Sphaerotilus microaerophilus: one gene and its partner. The protein of the gene in region 1 interacts with the protein of each later gene in a pairwise test. Links are inferred from orthologs where the notes say so. Each region holds a gene or a part of one and is shown in the gene's direction. Other genes may lie near its edges.

Region 1 (5,648 bases):
CAGATGCACCAACTCGGGTCACCCCAAGAAGCCACCGCCCTGATCCAGTGCCTTGCGTGGCCGCCCCCTTGGGCGGGGCTGCAACGGCCGCTCGGTGCGGGCGCCAAGGGAAGCAATGAACGCGCCTGATCCGAAGACCCAGCCCTTGTGAACGGCGCCCAACAGCGGAACCAGCACCCCGGACGGCAGCGGCTCGTCGAGCAGGCGCAGCCAGGCCAGCTCGCGTTCGAAGGGCGTGTTGCCCAAGGACCAATACAGCGGTGGGTCACTCAGCCAGCCCACCCGGCCGCGGCCACTGTGGTGCGCCGCACTGGACCAGGGCCAGTCGACGGCCTCGGCCACCAGACCCGCGCGCTGCGGCGCCTGCTCGATGCAGCGCATCGCGTCGAGCAGGTAAGCCCTCGGATCCAGCACCGTGGCGCGAAAGCGCCCATCCCACAAGGTCCCGCTGCGCCCGTGGCGTCGGTTGAACGCCGCACCGTAGCGCCGCCCGAGCGACTGCAGCATCCGGCTCAGCGACTCGGCGCCCGGCGGCTCGACCAGCAAGTGCACCTGATCGTCGAGCAGACAGTAGGCCAGCACCGCCACCTTCTGGGTGGCAGCGGACTCGGCCAGCGCCGCCAGGTAGGCACGGCGATCCTCGTCGTCCAGGAAGACAGCCTGCAGGTTATGGCCCCGCTGCACCAAGTAGTGCGGGAGGCCTGGAACGGCAAGGCGAGGCAGACGAGCCATCGATCAGATCAAGCGTGCGGGCACCGGAAAGGCGGTGATTGTCCTCCCTGCGCGATGCGGTGCCCGCTGGGCCAGAATCCACCCATCCGTCGCATCCTCGCCCCTTCTCAGGAGACACAGATGAAAGCCGCCAACGTCCTCGCCACCATCGGCCAGACCCCCCACATCCGCATCAACCGGCTGTTCGGCAGCACGCACGAGGTCTGGGTCAAGTCCGAGCGCAGCAACCCGGGCGGCTCCATCAAGGACCGCATCGCGCTGGGCATGGTCGAGGCCGCCGAGGCCAGCGGCGCGCTGCAGCCCGGTGGCACCATCATCGAGCCCACCTCCGGCAACACCGGCATCGGCTTGGCAATGGTCGCCGCCGTGAAGGGCTACACCCTGGTGCTGGTGATGCCCGACAGCATGAGCGTCGAACGCCGCCGCCTGATGCTGGCCTATGGCGCCAAGTTCGTCCTCACCCCGCGCGAGAAGGGCATGAAGGGCGCGATCGAGAAGGCCCAGGAGCTGGTGGCCGCCACCCCGGGCGCCTGGATGCCACAGCAGTTCGAGAACGAGGCCAACGTGGCGATGCATGCGCGCACCACGGCGCAGGAGATCCTGGCCGACTTCCCCGAAGGCGTGGACGCGCTCATCACCGGCGTGGGCACCGGCGGCCACCTCAGCGGCTGCGCCCAGGTGCTCAAGGCAGCTTGGCCGAAGCTGAAGGTCTTCGCGGTGGAGCCGACCGCTTCGCCGGTGATCAGCGGCGGCAAGCCCTCTCCCCACCCCATCCAGGGCATCGGTGCCGGCTTCGTGCCGAAGAACCTGCACACCCAGCTGCTCGACGGCGTGATCCAGGTCGAGGCCGAGCCGGCGCGCGAGATGGCCCGCCGCTGCGCCCGCGAGGAAGGCCTGCTGGTGGGCATCTCCAGCGGCGCCACGCTGGCGGCCATCGCCCTGAAGCTGGCCGAGCTGCCGGCCGGGGCCCGGGTGCTGGGCTTTAACTACGACACCGGCGAGCGCTACCTGTCGATCGAGGGCTTCCTGCCGAGCGAAGGGTGAGGCGCCGCGCCTTCCTGCGCGGGCCCGTCGCGCTGCTCGGCACGACCGCCGTCGGCGCAGGTGGGCTGGGCGGCTGCGCCCCGTTCAGCCTCGGCCACCCCCTGTCGGCCGACCGGCTGATCGACCTGAGCAGCGGCCGCGACATCGGCGTCGACGAGCTGCTGCGGCAGGCGCAGGCCTGCCGCTACCTGCTGCTGGGCGAACAGCACGACAACCCGCACCACCATGCCCGCCGTGGCGAGTTGCTGCGCCGGCTCGACCGCAGCGGCGCAGCGGTGGTGGCCGAGCACCTGACGCTCGGGCGCCAGGCCGCTGCCGAGGGCGATCTGCTGGCAGCCCTGCAGTCCGCCGGCTTCGATCCTGCCGGCTGGCAGTGGCCGCTGCACCAGTCGCTGTTCGAGGCGGTGCGCGAGGCCGGCCTGCCGCTGCTGGGCGGCAACCTGCCGCCGCAGGCGGCCCGGCGCATCGCCCGCGAGGGTGAAGCGGCACTGACTGGCGAGCTGGCCGGCGAACTGGCCGAGATCACCCGCCTGCTCCGGGCCGCCCCGCTGCCGGCCGAGGTGCAGGCCCGCCTGGACGCCGACCTGCTGGCCGGCCACTGCGGCCACCTGAGCGCCGCCCGGCTGCCTGCCATCCGGCTGGCACAACGGGCCCGGGACGCCGCGATGGCGCTGGCCCTGCAACGCAGCGGGGGCCGCCCTGCCGTGCTGCTGGCCGGCAACGGCCACGTGCGCAGCGACCACGGCGTGCCGCAGTTGCTGGCGGTGCTGGACCCGGCGGCGCCGGTCGTCAGCGTGGTGTTCGGTGAGCCCGGCAGCACGCCGCACGAAACCCGGGCCACCCACCTCTGGATCACCCCGGCGGTGCCCCGCGAGGATCCCTGCCAGGCCTTCGACCGGATGCGACGCCCGGCGGTGCCTGAGCGTGCCCAGGCCCGCTGACGCGCACACCACCAGCCAAGGGCACCGGGGCGACCTGGCCGATCAGCCCGCCCCCAGCGCCAGCGCCAGCCGGTAGGTCACGAAGGCCAGCCCGTAGGCCAGCAGCGTCAGGTAGGCCGCCGCCACGCCAGCCATCTTCCAGCTGCCGGTCTCGCGGCGGATGGCCGCGAGCGTGCTCAGGCACATCGGTGCGGCCACGTACCAGGCCAGCAGCGACAGCGCGGTGGCCAGGCTCCAGCCCTGCGCCAGCAGCGGCGCCAGCACGCCGGCGGCATCTTCGCCGGTGGCCGAGAGCGAGTACACCGTGGCCAGCGCGCTCACTGCCACTTCGCGCGCCGCCAGGCCCGGCACCAGCGCGATGCTGATCTGCCAGTTGAAGCCGATCGGCTCGAACACCACCGCCAGCGCGCGGCCGAGCGTGCCGGCCAGGCTGTACTCCACCGCCGGGCCGGTGGCGCCCACGGGCGGCGCAGGGAAGCTCGCCAGCGCCCACAGCGCCACCGTGAGCAGCAGGATGATGCCGCCCACGCGGCGCAGGAAGATCTTCACCCGCTGCCACAGCCCGATGGCGATGTTGCGCGGCTGCGGCCAGTGGTAGCTGGGCAGCTCCATCATCAGCGTGCGCACCTGGCGGCGCGAGGTCAGCAGCTTGAGCACCCAGGCCACCGCCATCGCGCCCACGATGCCCGCCAGGTACAGGCCGAACAGCACCAGCCCCTGCAGCTCGATGCCGCCCCAGACCTCGCGCTGCGGCACGAAGGCGCCGATCAGCAGCGCGTACACCGGCAGGCGCGCCGAGCAGGTCATCAGCGGCGCGATCAGGATGGTCACCAGCCGGTCGCGCGGGTTGGCAATGGTGCGCGCGGCCATGATGCCGGGGATCGCGCAGGCAAAGCTCGACAGCAGCGGGATGAACGAGCGCCCCGACAGCCCCACGCTGCCCATGATCCGGTCGAGCAGGAAGGCCGCACGCGGCAGGTAGCCCGACTCCTCCAGCAGCAGGATGAAGAAGAACAGGATGACGATCTGCGGCAGGAACACCAGCACCCCGCCCAGCCCGGCGATCAGCCCGTCGACCAGAAGACTGCGCAGCCCCCCCGCGGGCAGGGCCGCGCTCACCGACGCGCCGGCCCAGGCAGTGCCCGCCTCGATCCAGCCCTTGGGCGTCTCGGCCCAGGCAAACACCGCCTGGAACACCAGGAAGAGGATCAGCGCCAGCAGCAACGGCCCGGCCAGCGGGTGCAGCACGGCACGGTCGATGCGGTCGCTGGCCAGGTGGGGCGCCACTTCCGCCAGGCCGAGCCGCTCCAGGATGCCCTGCACCGCGGCATGGTCGCCACGCGGGTCCACCTCGGGGGCCAGGTCACGCACGTCGTCCGGCAACGGCTGGCGGTGCCAGACTTCCGGCTGGTCGAGCAGGCCGCGCAGCGCATCCGCACCGTCCGCCTGCACCGCCACCGTGCGCACCACCGTCAGGCCCAGCTCGCGGCCCAGCGCCTCGGCATCGACCACGATGCCGCGCCTTTCCGCCAGGTCGGCCATGTTGAGCGCCACCACGCAGGGCAGCCCCATGCGCTTGACCGCCAGCACCAGCCGCAGATTGCGGCGCAGCTGGGTGGCATCGACCACGCAGATCACCAGGTCCGGACGCTTTTCGCCGCGCGCGTTGCCCCGCAGCACATCCACCGTCACCGACTCGTCGGGCGAGCGCGGCTGCAGGCTGTAGGCGCCCGGCAGGTCAAGCAGGCGCAGCAGCCGCCCGTCGGGGCTGCTGAACTGCCCCTCCTTGCGCTCCACCGTCACGCCCGCGTAGTTGCCGACCTTCTGCCGGCTGCCGGTCAGGCGGTTGAACAGCGCCGTCTTGCCGCAGTTCGGGTTGCCCACCAGCGCCAGCAACGGCCCGCCGCGGTGGACATGGACCACGGCCTCCTTCATCGGACCGAGCCCGACGCGGCCACGGCCGAGGCCACTCGGCGCACCTGCACACAGGCGGCTTCCGCCACCCGCAGCGCGAAGGTCGAATCCCCCACCCGCACCACCAGCGGATCGCCGCCCGGCACCGCACGGCCGAGCAGTTGCACCCGCTCGCCGGGGAGGAAACCGATCTCGGCCAACCAGCCGGACCACTCGGGCGCATGGCTCGGCGCACGGACGCCGACCACGGTGGCAGGCTCCTTCAGAGCGATTTCATGCAGATCGCACAGGGCGGCTGGCTGGGTGGAGGGAGGAGTGGCGGGGTGGTTCATGGCGCAATGATGAGAATCATTCGCATCATATCCAAAGCCACGGCCCTGTCCTTGCGTTGCATCATCCTGCTGAACGGCCGCCGCCATCCTCGGCCGCGGCCGCTTCTGCTGCGTGGATGCCGCCGGGGGCCCGGGCCGCGCGGGGGCTCAGCCCGGCTCGAAGACGCGTGTGCCGGTGAGCCGCGCGTGCTCACGGATCGCAAAGCGGTCGGTCATGCCGGAGACATAGTCGGCCACCGCACGCTCGCGCAGCGGTGAGCCAGCGTAGTCGGGGGGCATCTCCTGCGGCCGGGCCACGTAGATCGCGAACAGTTCGCGCAACACCTGCATCGCCCGCTCCGTGGTGACCATCACGGCGGGGTGGCGGTACAGGCGCTGGAACAGGAAGCGCTTGAGCTGGGCGCTCTGCTGGCGCATCTCGGGGCTGAAACCCACCAGCGGCGGCGCGGCCCGCACCTCGTCCGCCGTCCCGGGGGCGTGCTGCTGCAGCGCGGTGCGGGTGGCGTCGATCACGTCGTAGACCTGCTCGGAGAGCATGCGCCGCAGCGTCTCGAACAGCAGGCGACGCTGCGGCCCGACGGCCAGCGATGGGTATTCGGCCAGCGCCGCGTCGCGAAAGCGCGCGATCAGCGGCAGCTCGCCGAGCTGCTCCAGCGTGATCAGGCCGGAGCGCACGCCGTCGTCC
Region 2 (12,286 bases), 3.3 Mb from region 1 along the record:
CGGAGATCTGTCATCCGGTGATTCTAGAAACCCGCCTCCTGCATTGGCCCGACGAAGCGGCCTGCATCGCCTGCGCCCAGGCCCTGGCTGCCTGCCCGGCCGTGCGGCGCGCCTGCATCGAACTGGAAGGCACGCTGGGTGCCGGCAAGACCACCTTCGTGCGCCACCTGCTGCGCGCCCTGGGCGTGACCGGGCGCATCAAGAGCCCCAGCTACGCCATCGTCGAGCCCTACGAGCTGCCGCTGCCGCCCGGGCAGGAGGCGGATCCGGCGCCGCTGCCCCTGCTGCACTTCGACTTCTACCGATTCAGCGATCCGCAGGAGTGGGAGGACGCGGGCTTTCGCGAGCTCTTCGCCGCGCCGGGGCTCAAGCTGGTCGAGTGGCCCCGCCAGGCCGGCGGCCTGCTGCCCGAGCCCGACCTGCACTTGCTGATCGACCCGGCGGCCGACGAGAGCCGCCAGGTCACCCTGGCCGCCCGCAGCGAGCCGGGCCGCGTGCTGCTGCAGGCCGCCGCTGCGGCCCTGCCCGCGGATGACACCAGGACGCCGACATGAGCCGACGCCCCCTTCTCCCGACCTCGGACGTGCCCGCCGAGGCGCCTCGCCGCCGCTGGCTGCGCGAGGCCGGCGGCCTGACGCTGTTGCTGGCCGGTGCGGACCTGGCCCGCGGCGCCACCCTGGTGGCTGTGCGCGTGTGGCCGGCGGCCGACTACACCCGTGTGACGCTGGAGTCCGACGTCGCGCTGCAGGTCCGGCACTTCGCCGTGGCCGACCCGCCGCGGCTGGTGATCGACATCGACGGGCTGGAGCTGAATGCCGCGCTGCGCGAGCTGGTCGCCAAGGTGGGCAGCAACGACCCCAACATCGCCAGCGTGCGACTGGGTCAGGGACAGGGCCAAGGTCAAGGACAGGCCCAGGGGCAGGGCACCGGCACCGGCCAGTCGGCGACACCGCGCGTGCGCATGGTGCTGGACCTGAAGCGGCCGAGCACGCCGCAGGTCTTCGCGCTGGCGCCGATCGCGCCCTACCGGCACCGGCTGGTGTTCGACCTGCGCCCGGCGGTGGCGCCGGACCCGCTGATCGCCCTGGTCAAGGAGCGCGAGGTGGCGATCCAGGCTGCCGGCCCGGCCGCACAGCAGTGGCCCCGCTCCAGCCAGGAGGCCGCGCGCCAGGCGGCGGCGGACCTGAATGACGCGCTGGGCGACTTCATCGGCCAGCTCGACACCAGCGACGGCGAACCCGGCGAGGCCAACCGGCCGCGCCACCGCCGTGAGCTGAGCGGTGGGGGCGGTGGCGAGCATTCGGAGGCATCCCAGCGGCCGGCCACGTCAGCGGAGGCGCCAGCGGCATCGTCGCCGCCCGCCGCTCCGGGTGCGCTGCCATCATCGCCGCCGGTTGCCGCGCCCGCATCGTCGCGGCCGTCGGAGGCGCCTCCGGCGTCTGCGCCGGTGGCTCCGCCCCGCCCGCAACCCGCGGCGCAGGCCGAGGGTGAGCCGACCCGTGGGTCGAGCACGGCGCGCGCCAGTGTCAATCGGCTGCTGATCGTCGCGATCGACCCTGGTCACGGCGGTGAGGACCCCGGCGCCATCGGCCCCACCGGCCTGCGCGAGAAGGACGTGGTGCTGAAGGTCGGCCTGAAGCTGGCGGAGAAGATCAACGCCCGCCCCGGCATGCGCGCGGTGCTGACCCGCGACGCGGACTTCTTCGTGCCCCTGCAGGAGCGCGTGGCCAAGGCGCGGCGGGTGCAGGCGGACCTGTTCATGTCGATCCACGCGGATGCCTTCATCACCCCCGCGGCCCGTGGCGCCTCGGTGTTCGCGCTGTCGCCCTCCGGGGCCAGCAGCGCCGCGGCGCGCTGGATGGCCAAGCGCGAGAATGCCTCGGACGCCATCGGTGGCATCAACATCAAGGCGGCGGTGCGCGATGCGCAGATCCTGCGCACGCTGCTGGACATGAGCACCACCGCTCAGATCAAGGACAGCCTGCGTGTGGGCCGCGAGGTGCTGGGCCACATCGGGCGCGTCGGCAAGCTGCACAAGGCGCAGGTCGAGCAAGCCGGTTTCGCGGTGCTGAAGGCGCCGGACATCCCGTCCATCCTGGTCGAGACGGCCTTCATCTCCAACCCGGAAGAAGAAGACCGCCTGCGCAGCGAGCGCTACCAGGCGCAGCTGGTGCAGGCGCTGTATGCCGGCATCGTGCGCTACTTCGCGCGCAACCCACCGCTGGCGCGCAATCGCCTGGCCTGAGCCCCACCTGAACCACCCACCACACCTGGGAGATCCGCTTTGCCCCCCGCTGCCCGTGTTCTCCGCCGCAGCGCCGCGCTGCTCTCCTTGGGTCTGACGCTGGCGCTGCCCGCCACGGCCCAGTCGATCCAGCTGAAGCTCTCGGGCGAACTGCCCAGCGTGACGCCCTGCCCGGAGGGCCTGCCCGCGGACGCCGAGTGCCGGCGCGGGCGCGACCACCTCGGCGCCTGGATCTGGATGGCCCGTCCGACCGGGTGGAACGGCAAGCTCGTCGTGCATGCCCATGGTGGGCCGGAACTGGGCGACCCCTCGGCCGAGCGCACCGCCCGCGACCTGCAACGCTGGAGCGTCTGGCTGCGTGCCGGCTGGGGCTGGGTGGGATCGAGCTTCCGCCAGGGCGGGGTCGAGCTGCGCGCCGCGGCCGACGACACCGAGCGCGCCCGCCAGGCCTTTGTCGGCGAATACGGCGAGCCGGCCTTCACCCTGCTGCACGGGCAGAGCTGGGGCGCAGGCGTCGCCGCCTCGGTGGCCGAGCGCTTCACCACGCCGGACTTCCACCCCCGCCGCGCGATGAGTGGCCGCCCGCCCTACAGCGCCGTGCTGCTGAGTAGTGGCGTGCTCGGCGGCGGCACGCGCGCCTACGACGTGCGACTGGACCTGCGCGTGGTCTACCAGGCGCTGTGCAACAACCACCCCCGCCCGGATGAACCCGGCTACCCGCTGTGGATGGGCTACCCGCTGATCGCCGGCAAGGTGCAGCCGATGACGCGCGCCCAGCTGGCCGAGCGCGTGGACGAGTGCACCGGCCTGAGCCGCCCGGCGGCGCAGCGCAGTCCGGCGCAGCAGCGCGCGCTGGAGACGATCACCCGCATCACGACGATCCCCGAATCCGCCCTGCTCGGCCACCTGGCCTGGGCGACCTGGCACTTCCACGACATCGTCTGGCGCAAGCTCAAGGGCGCCAACCCTTTCGGCAACGAGGGCGTGGTCTACCGCGGCAGCGGCGATGCCCGCATCGACCAGGCGCTCAATGCCCGCGTCGACCGCTACCGGGCCGATCCGGCCGCGCTGGAGGCGCTGGCGGCGGACACCAACCCCGGCGGGCGCATCCACCGCCCGGTGCTGACCGTGCATGCGGTGCGCGACACCGTGGCCTTCGTGGAGCTGGAATCGCAATGGCGCCAGACGATGGAGGAGGCCGGCACCGCCGCCAACCTGCTGCAGGTCTACTCCGACCACGGCGAGCACAGCTACCTCAGCGACGCCACCTACCTGGCCGCCGCTGCGGCGCTGGAGGGCTGGGTCAAGAGCAACACCCGGCCCAGCGCTGCCGACGTGGCTGTAGCCTGCCGCGCGCTGGACACGCCGTGGCAGCCACGCACGGGCTGCCGCTTCCTGCCCGACTACCAGCCCAAGCGGCTGGATGAGCGCGTGCCGCCACGCCGGCGCGGCCAGTTGGCGGACCTGCCCGCGCCGGCTGCTGCACCCAGGCCCGCGGTGCCGTCGGCCGCGCCGAACGCCGACCCGCAGGAGCCGCGCCTGCCACCGGCGCCGCAGCCGATCTCGCCGCTCACCCAGCCGCCCGCGGCGTTGACGCCTGGGCGTTAGACGGATCTAGATGGTCAGCGCGGGCCGCCGCGGCCACCGCCGCTGCTGCCACCACCACCGCCGCTGCGCTTGGCGGGCGGCTTGCCTCCGCCAAAACCGCCGCGTGGGCCGCTGCCACCACCGCCGCCCGCGGAGGGGCGCTTGGCCGCGAAGCCGCCGCTGCTCTTGCCAGCCGGGCCGCGCGGGCCATCGCTGCGGAAACCATCGCCCCGCGGCGGGCGATCGCCTCGGTCACCCCGATCACCGCGGTCTGCGCCCCGCTCCGGGCGCGGGCCGCGGTCGCCAAAGCCACCGGCTCCCGCGGGGCCGCGTGCCGGCCGAGCCGGGCGGTCATCGCGGGGGCGCTCGTCGCGCGGCGCGCGTGCGGCGGCGGCCGGTTCGGCCTCCTCGGCGGGCGGCAGGTCCGCCTTGCGGATGCGCACCGTCTTGCGCACCACCACCACGGGAGCGGGCGCTTCCTCGGGGGGCGGCGTCGGATCGAAGGCCGCTGCCAGCGCCTGGGCCGGGCTGAGCGGGATCTCGCGGGCCGCCCAGGGCGCCGGGTCACCTTCATCGCTGGCGGCCGCCGCAGCGGGGGCTGGGGCGGGGCTCGCCACGGGGGCGGCCACCGCTTCGGCATCGGCACGGCGGATGCGCACGGCCTTCTTGGCCGCCGGGGCCGGGGCTGTGGCTGTGGCTGCTGCGTCGTCGGCCAGGGCGCCGGCCAGCGCCGCCACGGCATCGGCCGGGGCACCTGCGGCCTGGGCACCCGCAGCCTTGGCGCCGGCAGCGCCGGCTTCCAGCTCGTCCGGGTCGATCACGCGGCTGTATGGCGACAGCATCTGCACCAGCTGGGCGTAGATCTTCGGGTTGCCGGCCAGCACCTCGCGCTGGTGCAGGAAGTCGGCCTCGCCGGTGAAGTTGCCCACCAGGCCGCCCGCCTCGGTGACGATCAGCGAGCCGGCGGCGACGTCCCAGGGGGCCAGGCCGGTCTCGAAGAAGCCGTCGTACCAGCCGGCCGCCACGTAGCACAGGTCCAGCGCGGCGGAGCCCGGGCGGCGCAGGCCGGCGCAGGCCTGCATGACCTCCTCGAACATCTTCATGTAGCGCTTGAAGTTGTCGCCCTTGCGGAACGGGAAGCCCGTGCCGATGAGGGCCTCCAGCATGCGGGTGCGCTTGGACACGCGCAGGCGGCGGTCGTTCAGGAAGGCGCCCTTGCCCTTGGTGGCGTAGAACAGGTCGTTGTGTGCCGGGTCGTACACCACCGCCTGCTCGACCCGGCCCTTGTGGGCCAGCGCGATGGACACCGCGTACTGCGGCAGCCCGTGGATGAAGTTGGTGGTGCCGTCCAGCGGATCGATGATCCAGACGTAGTCGCTGTGCTGCGCGCCATGCTCGCGGCCCGACTCCTCGGCCAGGATGCCGTGGCCCGGGTAGGCCTGGAGAAGCGTCTCGATGATGATCTGCTCGGCGGCCTGGTCGACCTCGGTGACAAAGTCGTTGCTGCCCTTGCTGGTGACCGTGAGCCGGTCCACGTCCATGCTGGCCCGGCTGATGATGGACCCCGCTGCACGAGCCGCCTTGACGGCAATGTTGAGCATGGGATGCAGGTTGGTTTGCGACATGACGAAGGCTCGGTCGGCGTGGGGTGGGTGCAGGCCGACTCGACGGAGGAGCGCGGTGGCCTGGGGCAGCTGGCAGGAAGAAAGAGCGGCAGGAGATGCGACTTCGGGCACGAATTGGTCACGTCAGCCCGGGCAAACCCCTAAGATCCGGCGATTCTAGCCTGCGACCCGGGCGCCGTGCAGTGGGAGCGAGCGCGTTTTCAGCGGCTCTGCACCGAACTGAAAAACACCTCGAAGAGACCCTGACCCTGAGCCTGACCATGCCCCCCGCCAACGCCGATCCGTCCGTTCCGTCTGTTGCGCCCGCCCCGCCTGGCCAGGCTGCCGCGCTGCCGCGCGACCCGACCCGCTTCGTGCTCGTGCGCACCAGCCACCCGGGCAACGTCGGCGCGACGGCGCGGGCCATGAAGGTGATGGGCTTCTCCGACCTCGTGCTGGTGCAGCCGCGCTTTGCCGATGTGCTCAGCCGGGAGGAAACCGTGGCGATGGCCAGCGGCGCGGCCGACATCCTCACCCGGGCGCGCATCGTCGAGACGCTGGACGAGGCGCTGGTGGGCATGCAGCACCTCTGCGCCACCGCGATGACCCCGCGCGACTTCGGCCCGCCCACGCTCGCCCCCCGGCCCTGCTTCGACGCGCTGGCACCCCAGGCGCTGAACGACGGCCTGCGCGTGGCCTTCGTCTTCGGCAGCGAGCGCTTCGGCCTGTCCAACGAGGACGTCTACCGCTGCCACACCTGCCTGTCGATCCCGACCCGGGCCGAGTACGGCTCGCTCAACCTCGCCCAGGCGGTGCAGCTCATCGCCTACGACTGGCGCCAGGCGCTCGGCGGCTTCGACGTGACCCCCCGCACCGCCCCCGCCAACCGCGCCAGCGCCGACGCGGTGCAGGGCGCGCTCACCCACTGGCAGCAGACGCTGGTGCAGATCGGCTTCCTCGACCCCGCGGCGCCGAAAAAGCTGCTGCCGCGGCTGAACCATCTGCTCAACCGGGCCGAACTGACGACCGAGGAGATCCACATCCTGCGGGGGATCGCCCGCTCGGTGCTGCAGCGCTCCGGATCAACCCCTACACTCTGAACCGGTTGCAACCTGCAACAAGGCCCTCGGGCCTCCCTGCTCACGCCGCCCCTGCCATCCGTCCATGTTCTCCCACCTGCGTGAAGACATCGCCTGCATCCTGGAACGCGACCCCGCGGCGCGGTCGCGCTTCGAGGTGCTCACCTGTTACCCCGGCCTGCACGCGCTGCTGCTGCATCGCTTGGCGCATGCCTGTTGGCTGCGGGGCTGGCGCTGGCTGGGGCGGTTCATCTCGCACACGGCGCGCTGGCTGACGGGCATCGAGATCCACCCGGGTGCGACCTTCGGTCGGAGGGTGTTCATCGACCACGGCATGGGCGTGGTGATCGGTGAGATGGCCGAGGTGGGCGACGACTGCACCATCTACCAGGGCGTGACGCTGGGCGGCACCTCGCTGGTGAAGGGTGCCAAGCGGCACCCGACGCTGGAGCCGGGCGTGATCGTGGGCGCCAACGCCTGCGTGCTGGGCGGTTTCACGGTCGGTGCTGGCGCGCGGGTGGGCTCGGGTGCGGTGGTGACCAAGCCGGTGCCGCCGGGGGCGACCGCGGTGGGCAACCCGGCGCGCATCATCGCGGCCGAAGAGGACGCCAAGCGCGAGAGCGCGGCGGCGCGCATGGGCTTCTCGGCCTACGGCGTGACGCAGGGCGACGACCCGGTGGCGCAGGCGATGAAGGGGCTGATCGACAACGCCGCTGGCCACGAGCACCAGATCGCGATGCTCTGGCAGGCGATCGAGACGCTCTCCGGCCAGGCGCGCGAGCTGCCGGCGCAGGCCTGCGTGCCGCAGGACGCGCACACCACCGAGCAGTTCGATGCCGAGAGGCTGAACCGGCTGGTGCGCTGACGGGCCGGCCATGTCGGGCACACCCGCGCTTCCTGCCGCCGAGGTCCTGTTCGGGCGGATGGCCGATGCGGTCTACCTGCTGGAGCCGCTGACGTCGCGCATCGTGTGGGCGAACCGGGCCGGCTGGACCATGCTGGGGCTGTCGCCCGAGGAGGTGCTGGACCACTCGGTGCTGAGCCTGCAGAAGGACGTGGTGGGGGCGCCGCAGTGGGGCGACATCGCCGCGGTGATCCGCACGCAGTCGCCCTATGTCTTCGTTGGCCGGCACCGCCACCGCGACGGGCACGAGGTGCCGGTGGAGGTGGTGACCACCTGCTTCCTGCTGGGCGAGCAGGAGTATTTCCTGTCGGTGGCGCGCGATGTGACGCGCCGCCTGGCCATCGAGCACGCCCTGCATGAGCGCGAGCAGCAGCTGTGGTTCGCGCTCAACGAAGCTGCCGACGGGCTGTGGGACTGGGACCTGAGCGATGACAGCGTCTTCTTCAGCCCGCAGCTCCAGCGCATGCTGGGCTACGGCCCGGAGGAGATGCGCCCGTTGCTGGGCACCTGGACCGGCAATCTGCACCCCGAGGACGCCCCCCGCGTGCAGCGGCTGCTGCGCGAACACCTGGACGGCCGGCGCGTGCGCTATGAGGCCGAGTACCGCCTGCGCAACCGCAACGGCCACTACCTGTGGGTGCACGACCACGGCCGCGTCAGCGACCGGGACGGCGCCGGCAAGCCGACCCGCATGGTGGGCATGCTGCAGGACATCACCGACCGCAAGATGGTGCAGCTGTCGCTGGAGAGCCTGGCGGCCAGCGATGGCCTCACTGGCCTGCCCAACCGCCGCCATGGCGAGGACTTTCTGGCCGCGCAGCTCGACCGCTGCCGCCGGCAGGGCGGTTCACTGGGGCTGTGCCTGGTCGACCTGGACCACTTCAAGCGCATCAACGACCTGCATGGCCACCTCACGGGTGACGAGGTGCTGCGCTGGGTGGCGCGCACCTTCGGCCGCGCGCTGCGGCGCTCGGACCTGGCGTTCCGCTGGGGCGGCGAGGAGTTCGTGGTGATCTGCCCGGAGGCCGACCTGGACCAAGCCTGGCAGGTGGCGCAGCGCGTGCGCGAGGCCCTGGCCATGCAGCCCAGGGAAAACCGGCTGCAGGTCGGGCCGGTGACCGCCAGCATCGGCGTGGCGGTGTACCCGCAGCACGGCCAGGACGCGCTGGCCCTGTTTGCCGCGGCCGATGCGGCGCTGTACCGCGCCAAGGTGGCCGGGCGCGACCGCTGCGAACTGGCGCGGGCCGAGGACGCCGCCGCAGGCTGAAGCGGCGCTGCACGCCCCAGCGGTATCGGGGTATCGCGCTATCGGGGTATCGCGGTGGGGCCCCGGTGCGGTCAGCCGCGCGACGGGCGCTGCGCCGTCTTGGGCCGGAAGGCCTTGATGACGCCCTCGCGCGTCTCGATGTACGGGCCACCGATCAGGTCGACGCAGTAGGGCACCGCGGCGAAGATGCCGGGCGCCGGCGGCGTGGCCTGGGGCAGGCCTTCGAGCGTCTCGGCGATCGACTTGGGCTGGCCGGGCAGGTTGATGACCAGGCTCTGGCCGCGGATCACCGCCACCTGGCGGCTCAGGATCGCGGTGGGCACGAAGCGCAGGCTGATCTGGCGCATCTGCTCGCCAAAGCCCGGCATCTCCCGGTCGGCCACCGCCAGTGTGGCCTCGGGCGTGACGTCGCGTTTGGCCGGGCCGGTGCCGCCGGTGGTCAGCACGAGGTGGCAGCGCTGCCCGTCGACCAACTCGCGCAGGCAGTCGCTGATGCCGGCCTGCTCGTCCGGGATCAGCCGGGTGACGAACTCGATCGGGTTCCACAGTGCGCGCTCCAGCCAGTCGCGCAGGGCCGGGATGCCCTTGTCCTCGTAGACGCCGCTGCTGGCCCGGTCGCTGACCGAGACCAGGCCGATGCGGATCGGCTCGGGCGGGGGCAGGGCGGTCGAGGAGGAGGTCAAGGTCGGGTCAGTCATCGGTGTCATCTCCAGCATCGTCGTGATCGTCGGGGGGCGCTGCGGCGTTGCCGGCCAGGCCGGCCTTGACGAGCTGGAACAGCTCGCGCCAGGCGCGGCTCTTGCGCGGCTCGCTGCCTGCGGCGGCGGCCTGGGCCTCGGCGCGGTCCTTGCGGGCGGCGCGGATCAGGCTGCGCAGCGTCTGGGCGTCGGTCTCGGGGTGCTCGCGCAGCCAGGTGGTGAGCGCACCGTCGTCGCTGACGAGCTGCAGGCGCCAGCGCTCGGCCTCGTGCAGGGCGAGCGTTTCCTTGGCCGACGGCAGGCGGTTGGCCGCCACGGCCTCGCGCAGTGGCTCGGGGTCGACGTGGCGCATGAGCTTGCCGATGTACTGCAGGTGTCGGCGCCGGCCCTCGTGCGAGCGCACGCGGCGCAGCTCGTCGATGGCGTCGCGCAGCGTGTCGGACAGGTCCAGCTTGGCCAGTCGGCTGGCGGGCAGCTCCATCAGCGCTTCGCCCAGCTCCTGCAGGTCGTGCGAGGCCTGCTTGCGGCGCGTCTTGCTGGGTTTGCCGGGGTCGAGGAACGGCGTCTGGTCGTCGTCCGCGTCGGTGTCTTCGGGAGGGAGGGGGGTGCGGGATTTCATGAGGTTCGGCGGCCGCGCCGCGGGGAAGTCCGCGGCCGGCCGGTCGAAAAGGCGGCGGCTATCATACGAGCGAGCCTTGCCGATGCCGGCCCGGGCCCCCGTGCCTGCCCTCCTTTTCCATCCCGACGCCCTCCATGAACACACCCGATTCGACCGCCACGTGCGGCTTCGCCTACAGCCGTGCGCAGTTCGCCGAACTGGTCGAGGACGTGCTGCGGCAGGCCCGCGAGCTCGGCGCCAGCGACGCGGGGGTGGAGGTGTCGGAGGGCAGTGGCCTGTCGGTGTCGGTGCGCAAGGGCGAGATCGAGAACGTCGAGCGCAACCGCGACAAGTCGATCGGCGTGACGGTCTACCTCGGCCAGCGCCGCGGCAACGCCAGCACCTCGGACTTCTCCCCGGCAGCGCTGCGCCAGACGGTGCAGGCCGCCTACGACATCGCCCGCTTCACCGCCGAGGACAGCGCCGCCGGCCTGCCCGAGCCGGCCGACCTGGCGCTGGGCGCGGTGTCCGGCATGGACCTGGATCTCTTTCACCCCTGGGACATCGACGCCGAGCGCGCCACCGAGATCGCGCTGCGCTGCGAGGCGGCTGCGCTGGGCACCGACCGGCGCATCACCAACTCCGAGGGCGCAGGCGTCTCGGCGCAGCAGTCGCACTTCTACGCCGGCAACAGCCGGGGCTTCCGCGGCGGCTACGCCAGCTCGCGGCACTCGCTGTCGGTGGCGCCGATCGCCGGGCGGGGGCGCGACATGCAGCGCGATGCCTGGTACAGCTCGATGCGCGATGCTGCCGACCTCGCCGCCCCCGAGGCGGTGGGCCGCTACGCCGCCGAGCGCGCGCTGGCGCGCCTGAAGCCGCGCCGGCTGCCCACGGGCGAGCTGCCGGTGCTGTTCGAGAACACCGTGGCCGCCGGGCTGCTGGGGTCCTATGTGCAGGCCACCAGCGGCGGCTCGCTCTACCGCCGGACCACCTTCCTGACCGACAGCCTGGGCCAGCAGACCTTTGCCGACCACATCGACCTGCGCGAGGACCCGCACATCCGCAAGGGCAAGGGCAGTGCGCCCTTTGACGACGAGGGCGTGCGCACCCGTGCGCGCAGCGTGGTCGAGGCCGGCGTCACGCAGGGCTACTTCCTCTCCAGCTACTCGGCCCGAAAGCTGGGCATGCGCACCACCGGCCACGCGGGCGGCTCGCAGAACCTCACGCTGACCAGCCGGCTGACCGACCCCGGGGACAATCTCGACGCGATGCTGAAGAAGCTGCACCGCGGCCTGTTCGTGGTCGAGCTGATGGGCCAGGGCGTCAATGCCGTCACGGGTGACTACTCGCGCGGCGCGGCCGGCTACTGGGTCGAGGACGGGCGCATCGCCTACCCGGTCGACGAGATCACCATCGCCGGCAACCTGCGCGAGATGTTCCAGCGGATCGTCGCCGTGGGGGCCGACACCTATACCTCGGGCAGCAAGACGATCGGCTCGGTGCTGGTCGAGAAGATGATGGTCGCGGGCGAGTGAGGCCCCGGCGCCTCGCCTCGCGGTGACCTCGGCCGGCGCTCTACGCAATCTTGCGCAGGGGTAAGCACCGGCCTTTCCCCCCGGGGGCTGCTCCTAGAATCGGCCTGCCCGTGTTGAGCCGCTGTCCGGCTTTCGTTCGATCAGATTCACTGAGGAGTCCAACGCATGGAACGTCGTTCCTTTGTCCGTCAGGCCGGTCTGGCCGGTGTGCTGGCCGCCGGTGCGGCCCCGGCCGTGGTGCAGGCCCAGACCAACATCCGCTGGCGCCTGGCCTCGAGCTTCCCGAAGTCGCTCGACACCATCTACGGCGGGGCTGAAGTCTTCTCCAAGAAGGTCAGTGACATGACCGGCGGCAAGTTCCAGATCTCGGTGCATGCCGCCGGCGAACTGATGCCCGCGCTGCAGGTGGACAACGGCGTGCAGAACGGCACCGTCGAAATGGCCCACACCGTGCCGTACTACTTCTTCGGCAAGGATCCGACCTTCGCACTGGGCGCGGCCATTCCCTTCGGCATGAACAGCCGCCAGATGACGGCTTGGATGTACGAAGGCAACGGCATGAAGCTGATGCGCGAGTTCTATCGCCAGTACAACTTCATCAACCTGCCGGGCGGCAACACCGGCACCCAGATGGCGGGCTGGTACCGCAAGCCGATCCAGTCCGCCGCGGACATGAAGGGCCTGAAGTTCCGCATCGGCGGCTTCGCCGGCCGCGTGCTGGAGCGCATGGGCGGCGTGCCGCAGAACATCCCCGGTGGCGAGATCTACC

What was found.
Region 2: the proteins of cysK (region 1) and cysE interact in binary tests that used the Escherichia coli proteins (3 or more experiments, as listed by UniProt). The link is inferred for Sphaerotilus microaerophilus from one-to-one orthologs.

The regions. Positions count from the first base shown.
Region 1 is NZ_AP025730.1:1,571,123-1,576,770, reverse strand. The notes cover bases 23-2,814. They hold cysK (cysteine synthase A), read left to right. Parts: upstream 23-852; coding sequence 853-1,776; downstream 1,777-2,814. Other genes in these bases: feoB (ferrous iron transporter B), read right to left, coding at 2,760-2,814; NGK70_RS06950 (ChaN family lipoprotein), read left to right, coding at 1,773-2,717; NGK70_RS06960 (transposase), read right to left, coding at 23-732. In the rest of the region: more of NGK70_RS06960, read right to left, coding at 19-22; more of feoB, read right to left, coding at 2,815-4,652; NGK70_RS06940 (FeoA family protein), read right to left, coding at 4,649-4,963; NGK70_RS06935 (deoxyguanosinetriphosphate triphosphohydrolase), read right to left, coding at 5,111-5,648.
Region 2 is NZ_AP025730.1:4,860,647-4,872,932, reverse strand. Bases 5,506-8,490 are described here. They hold cysE (serine O-acetyltransferase), read left to right. Parts: upstream 5,506-6,600; coding sequence 6,601-7,380; downstream 7,381-8,490. Other genes in these bases: NGK70_RS20820 (sensor domain-containing diguanylate cyclase), read left to right, coding at 7,391-8,490; NGK70_RS20830 (RNA methyltransferase), read left to right, coding at 5,718-6,536. In the rest of the region: tRNA epoxyqueuosine(34) reductase QueG, read right to left, coding at 1-14; tRNA (adenosine(37)-N6)-threonylcarbamoyltransferase complex ATPase subunit type 1 TsaE, read left to right, coding at 18-554; NGK70_RS20845 (N-acetylmuramoyl-L-alanine amidase), read left to right, coding at 551-2,245; NGK70_RS20840 (hypothetical protein), read left to right, coding at 2,285-3,853; more of NGK70_RS20820, read left to right, coding at 8,491-8,686; mog (molybdopterin adenylyltransferase), read right to left, coding at 8,758-9,384; ribosome biogenesis factor YjgA, read right to left, coding at 9,377-10,003; metalloprotease PmbA, read left to right, coding at 10,138-11,517; NGK70_RS20800 (TRAP transporter substrate-binding protein), read left to right, coding at 11,683-12,286.